2 linked regions of the Polyangium mundeleinium genome follow. The protein of the gene in region 2 binds, or shares a complex with, the protein of the main gene of each other region. Links are inferred from orthologs where the notes say so. Each region holds a gene or a part of one and is shown on either strand. Other genes may lie near its edges.

What was found. Proteins that work in one complex are often made in the same cells at the same time.
Region 1: the proteins of xseB (region 2) and xseA are in contact, whole or in part, in a cryo-EM structure (PDB 8TXR), measured with the Escherichia coli proteins. The link is inferred for Polyangium mundeleinium from one-to-one orthologs.

The regions. Positions count from the first base shown.
Region 1 is NZ_JAQNDO010000001.1:4,966,539-4,969,488, forward strand. Bases 47-2,893 are described here. They hold xseA (exodeoxyribonuclease VII large subunit), read left to right. Parts: upstream 47-660; coding sequence 661-2,127; downstream 2,128-2,893. Other genes in these bases: accC (acetyl-CoA carboxylase biotin carboxylase subunit), read right to left, coding at 47-235; POL67_RS19900 (shikimate dehydrogenase family protein), read left to right, coding at 2,120-2,893. Also shown: more of accC, read right to left, coding at 1-46; more of POL67_RS19900, read left to right, coding at 2,894-2,950. UniProt on the Escherichia coli protein: Bidirectionally degrades single-stranded DNA into large acid-insoluble oligonucleotides, which are then degraded further into small acid-soluble oligonucleotides.
Region 2 is NZ_JAQNDO010000001.1:11,550,328-11,553,429, reverse strand. What follows is about bases 69-3,067. They hold xseB (exodeoxyribonuclease VII small subunit), read left to right. Parts: upstream 69-1,431; coding sequence 1,432-1,704; downstream 1,705-3,067. Other genes in these bases: POL67_RS45545 (FAD-binding oxidoreductase), read left to right, coding at 2,653-3,067; POL67_RS45550 (competence/damage-inducible protein A), read left to right, coding at 1,716-2,444; POL67_RS45560 (HEAT repeat domain-containing protein), read left to right, coding at 69-1,435. In the rest of the region: more of POL67_RS45560, read left to right, coding at 1-68; more of POL67_RS45545, read left to right, coding at 3,068-3,102. UniProt on the Escherichia coli protein: Bidirectionally degrades single-stranded DNA into large acid-insoluble oligonucleotides, which are then degraded further into small acid-soluble oligonucleotides.

The DNA of each region.
Region 1 (2,950 bases), 6.6 Mb from region 2 along the record:
GGATCGCGTCGGCGCCGGATTTGCGCGCGGCGTCGAGGACACGCTCGATCGAGAGGTAACTCTCGCGCGCGGGCGCCGGGCCGATGCAGTAGGCCTCGTCGGCGAGCCTCACGTGCAGGGATTTGCGGTCGGCTTCGCTGTAGATGGCCACGGCGGCGATGCCCATCTCGTGCAGCGTGCGGATGATGCGGACGGCGATCTCGCCGCGGTTGGCGATGAGGACCTTGCGAATCACGGACGCCCACGTAGCACGGCTCGGGCCGGGAGGGTGGCTGAGCATGCGCACCGGGGCTGCGCACCGGGGCTCCGCCCCGGACCCCGCGGGGGGCTGTCCGCCCCCTCGACCCCGGACCAGCGAGGCGCTGGACCCAGGGTTGAAAAACTGCGCGGTGCGCAGTTTTTCAAACAGGCCGATGAAGAAGCCGGGTCGCCAGCCGAACCAGCCACGCGGCTGTCTTGGTAGGCAACGCCGCTGCTGGTCTTGACCCGGGCCTGTTCGATGAACTGCGCATCGCGCAGTTCATCGAGCTTGGGTCCAGCCCCTGGCTGGTCCGGGGTGCAGGGGGCGGACAGCCCCCTGCTGGGGCCTGGGGCGACGCCCCATCTCCGTGCAACGAATCCCTTTCCCTCTGGCCAGTTACGAGCTACCTCTCGCCCCCCGTGCAGCGACGCGAATCGGGCCCCGCGCTCTCCTTCCACGAGGCAGGAGGATCCGACGAGGTGGCGGGCTACCAGCCTCGGGGGAGTTCCTTGGAAGCCCGCGCAGCCGAGGAGGAGCCCGAGGTCCTCTCCGTGGCCGCGCTCGATCAGCGGCTCCGCCGCGCCGTCGAGCACGCGTCGCAGGACGTGCGGGTCCTCGGCGAAGTCGGGGGCTTCCGGCTGCATTCGAGTGGGCACGCGTACTTCACGCTGAAGGACGAGCGCGAGGACGCGCTCATCAACTGCGTCATGTACAAGACGGCCGCGCCGCGGGCGCGGAAGCTGCTCGCGGACGGGGCGCGTGTGGTGCTGACGGGGCGCGCCACGGTGTACGCGCCCCGCGGCCAGCTCCAGTTCTCCGTGTCGGATGTGCGGCCGGTCGGGCGCGGCGCGTTGCTCGAAGCGCTCGAGCGGCTCAAGCAGAAGCTCGCCGGGGAGGGGGTCTTCGCGGCCGAGAGAAAACGCGCGCTGCCCGTCGATCCGGCCGTGATCGGGGTCGTGACGAGCGGCAACGGCGCGGCCATCCACGACATCGTGACCGTGTCGTTCCGGCGCGGCGCGCCGCGGATCCTGCTCGCGCGGGCGACGGTGCAAGGGCCGGGGGCCGCGCAGTCGATGGCCCGCGCGCTCGATCAGCTCGCGCGCGTGCCGGACGTGGAGGTCGTGATCCTCGGGCGCGGCGGCGGATCGGCCGAGGATCTCTCCGCGTTCAACGACGAGGCGCTCGTCCGGAAGGTGGCGAGTTTCCCCGTGCCGGTCGTGAGCGCCGTCGGGCACGAGGTCGACGTGACGCTGACGGATCTCGCGGCGGATGCGCGCGCGGCCACGCCCTCGCAGGCCGCGGAGCTGCTCGTCGCGGATCGGGTGGAGCGGCGCAAGCAGCTCAAGCACCTGTACACGCGCATCGCGCGCGCCACGCGGCAGGCGATCGAGCGGCGGCGTGTCGTCGTCGACAGGCTCGCGCGGTCGATCGGCTCGCCCGAGGATCTGCTCGCGGTGCGGCAGCAGAAGCTCGACGAGCTGACCCTCAAGCTCGGACGCGAGATGGAGCGGGCGGCGTCGCGGCGCAAAGAAGAGCTCTCGCAGATCGAGCGGCGGCTCGCGGAGCGGCACCCGCGGGCGGTGATCGCCGTGGCACGCGCTGCGATCGGCCCGCTCGAAGTGCGGCTCGTGGCGGCCGAGCGCCGGCGGATCGAGCGGCTGCGGACGACGCTCGGGCGGCACGCGGCGCGGCTCGACGCGCTCTCGCCGCTCGGCGTGCTCGCCCGCGGCTACGCCATCGCGACGACGACGTCGGGGCGCGCGGTGCGGGCCGCGAAGGAGGTCGCCGTGGGCGAGTCCATCACGGTGCGGGTGCACGAGGGCGCGCTCCGCGCCGAGGTGACGGCGGTGATCGATCCGGCAGAAGGCGATGGAAGCGATGGCTGAGGGAAGGGTCTTCGCCGTCCTCGGGCATCCGATCGCGCACTCGCTCTCGCCGGTGATCCATACGGTCGCGTACGCGTCGCTGGGCCTGCCGCACGTGTACCGGGCGATCGACGTGCCGACCGCGGCCGAGCTCGTCGCGGTCCTCGACGAGCTGCGGTCCGGCGCGCTCGGCGGGGTGAACGTGACCTTGCCGCATAAACGCGCGGTGCTCGATCACGCCGACGAGGTCGACACGAGCGCGATCGAGCCGGGGGCGGCGAACGTGCTTTGCCGCGGCGAGGACGGCCGGCTCCGGGCCTACAACACGGACGCGGACGCCCTGGCGGACGACATCGCCGCGCTCGCGCCCGACGCCTCGCGCAAGCGGGCGATGGTGATCGGCGGAGGCGGGGCGGGGGTCGCGGCCGTGGCCGCGTGCAAGCGGTTGGGGTTCAAACTGATCGCGGTGACGTCGCGCTCGTGGGCGCGGTCGGAGAACGTCGAGACGTCGCCGTCGGCCGAGCAGGTGCGGCGGATGGGGGCGCTGCCCTTGCCCTGGCCCGGTCCGGGCGAACCCGCGCCCGATAGCTTCGCCTCGCAGGCCCTCCGGCTCCAATGGTGGGATCTCGCGCGTGGCGCGTCGCTGGTCGTGCAGGCCACGAGCGCGGGCATGCTCGGCAAGGACCCGGGCGAGTCGGTCCGGGATGTCGTTCCTTGGGACGATCTCGGAAGCGACGTCTTCGCGTACGACGTCGTGTATACCCCAAGAATGACCCCGTTCCTGCACGCCGCCGCCTCCCGAGGCATCCGGGCCGAAGGCGGACTCGGGATGCTCGTGCGACAA
Region 2 (3,102 bases):
GCGGCTCGGGGACTCGAGCGCGCAAGCCGCGGCGCGCACGTGGGTGAAGAGCGACGACGTGAAGCAGAAGCGCGCGGGCGCCGAGGTGCTCGCGCGGCTCGGCGTGGAAGGCGCGTCCGAGGCGATCACGGCGCTGCTCGCGGCCGGCCCGACGCGCCTCGACGGCGTGCGCCTCGCGCTCACCGCGCCCTCGCCCGCGCTGGTCAAACCCCTCGTCGCGGCGCTCGATGCGCTCGACGGAGACGATCGGGAGCAAGCCATCGCGGCGATCGGGCGCGCGGGCGGGCCGGAGGCGGCGGCGGCGCTGCTCGTGCAGCTCGGCAAGCCCGAACATGCGACGGCCGCGGCGTTCGCGCTGGCGCGGATGCCAGGCCAGGACGCGCGCGCGGCCCTCTCGCGGGCGCTCGGCAGCACGTCGGCGAAGAAGGGCGCGCCGCGCCGGCTGATCACGCGCGCGGCGCTCGTGCGTTGGCTCGTGCTCGGGGACGAGCCGGACGGCCTCGGCGACGCGCTCGTGGCCATGGCGAACGAAAAAGACCCGGCCGACCGCGCCGTGAGCGCCTTTGGTCGGGTCGCGACGGGCCGCACGAGCGTCCGCTCCGCCCTCGACGCAGCTTGCCCCGAGAAACGCCCCTGCGACGTGGCGATCGTGGCCGCGGTGGCGCGCGCCTCGCTCGCGCGCGCGGCGCTCGGCAAGGACGACGCGCCGGCGGAGCTCGGGCGCGTGCTCGGCGCGAACGCGAAGGCGACGGGGAAGGGGGACGTTCCTTCGGCGATCGAGGTCGCGGCGGGCGTCGCGCTCCTCGCCGATCCGAGCGGCGCGGGCCTGCCCACGGCGCTGCTCGCGCGCTGGGCCGAAGGGGAGAGCCCGCTCGCCGCGCTCGCCGCGCGCGCCTTGCCGAGCCGCGACGACGAGGCGATCCGCAGCCGCATCAAGCGCCTGCTCGCCGGCACCGATCCGGTCATCCGCGCGCACACGGCGCTCGGCCTCGCGCTCGATCCGGAGCCGGACGCGACGTCGCTGCTCGCGAATGCCTACCGCTTCGAGGAGGACCCGACCGTGCGCCGCGCCGTCGTGCGCGCCCTCTCCGTGCGTCGCGAGCCCTTGCGCGCGGCGACGCTCGAACTCGCGCGGGACCTCGATCCGGACGACCAGGTCCGCGCCTTGGCCCGCGCGGCTTTGTCCGGCCGCACGCTCCTTCCGGCGCTCGCCGTGCCTCGCGGCCCGGTCGCGTGGGTCTCGCTCGTGGCGAACGCGCCGGCGGCGCTCCCGTCGATTCAAGGCCGCGCGGCGCGGCTCGTTCGCTCCGACGGCGTGGCTGTGCCGATCGTGGCGGATCCGGACGGCGTGGTGCTCGTCCCGGGCCTGCCGGACGGCCCTGCCGCGCTCACGCTTGCGCCCGAGGCCATCCCGGGGGACGCTGGGTCGCCATGAGCCAAGAGACGGCTTCGATCACCAAGCCTGCCGCCCCGGAGCAGGCGTCCGCGCTCTCGTTCGAGGAGTCCACGCGGCGGCTCTCCGCCATCGTGGAGGAGCTCGAAGGCGGGGAGCTGCCGCTCGAGCGCTCGCTCGCGCTCTTCGAGGAGGGCGTGCGCCTCGCGCGCGCCGCGAAGGACCGGCTCGACCGGGCCGAGCGCCGCGTCGAGGAGCTCCTCGGCATCGACGCCCAGGGCAAGCCCATCGTGCGCGAGTTCGAGAGCTAGGAGTTTTTTCCGTGCGAACGGCGGCGGCGCTCATCATCGGCAACGAGCTGCTCAGCGGCAAGATCGCGGACGCGAACATCGTCGTGCTCGCGCGGGCCCTGCGCTCGCTCGGCGTGGTCTTCCGGCGCGTGGTGATGGTGCTCGACGACATCGACGTCATCGCCGAGGAAGTGCGGACGTTGTCGAAGACGCACGACTGGCTCTTCACCTCGGGTGGGGTCGGCCCGACGCACGACGACGTGACCATCGACGGCGTGGCGCGGGCCTTCGGCACGCACGTGGTGACCGACCCGTCGATGGAGGCGATGCTGCGGACCTACTACGGCGAGAAGGTGACCGAGGGGCACCTCTTGATGGCGCGCATGCCGCATGGTGCGCGCCTCGCGTCGACGAAGTCGATGCCGTGGCCGACGGTCGTCATGAACAACGTGTGGATCCTGCCGGGCGTCCCGGAGATCTTCCAGGCGAAGATCCCGCTGATCCAGGCGGAGCTCGGCGCCGACGTGCCGTTCGTCTCGCATGCGGTCTTCACGACCCTCGACGAGGGCACGATCAAGCCGATGCTCGACCGCGTGGTCTCGGAGCACCCGGACGTGGAGATCGGCTCATACCCCCGGTGGAGCGGGCTCGAATACCGGACGAAGCTGACCTTCGACGGCCTCGACGTGGAGAAGGTGCGGACGGCGCGGGACGCGTTCGCGGCGAGCTTGCCGGAAGAGGCGGTCGTTCGGGTGGAGTAGGGGACACGCCGCCCGCGCGTGGCGGCGTGAGCATCGGGCCATTGAGACATTTGCGCTCGCGCAGAAATGCCGCGATGCAGCACGGCCACGTGTTGCTTCATTGCGTGGCACGACGCGCCCTCCCTGTGCTACAGGTCCGGCCTGCCTCGTCGGGCGAAAGGCTTTCGCTTGAGGCTCCATCCTTTCCGAGCAACATCCTTCGACCACCATGGCACACGACAACCGCGACAACGCATCCGGCTCGACCCTCCCTCCGCGCGGCGCACGCGCCCCGAGCACGCGCATCATCCCGAGCCCGGCGCCGCTGCCCAAAGACGACGAGAGCCTGGATGGCTGGGGCTTTGCCGATACGCGTTTCGTCGTGAAGCCGAACGGCAACGTCGTGCTCACCGGCCGCCGCTACAACATCAGCAATGTCGACCTCCCGTCGCTCTTGCCTTGGATTTCGGCCACGCTCTCCGCGCCGCTCTCCTACGGCAATCGCAATGAGCCGCATTATCCCCCGCCGGTCCCCGAGGCCATGGACACGAGCGCGGTCGTCGCTGGGCTGAAAGGCTTCCTCAAGGACGATCAGATCTCGAGTGATCCGCTCGTTCGCCTGCGCCGCGGCCACGGGCACACCGGCGCCGAGATCTGGGCCATCCGTTACGAGCGCCTC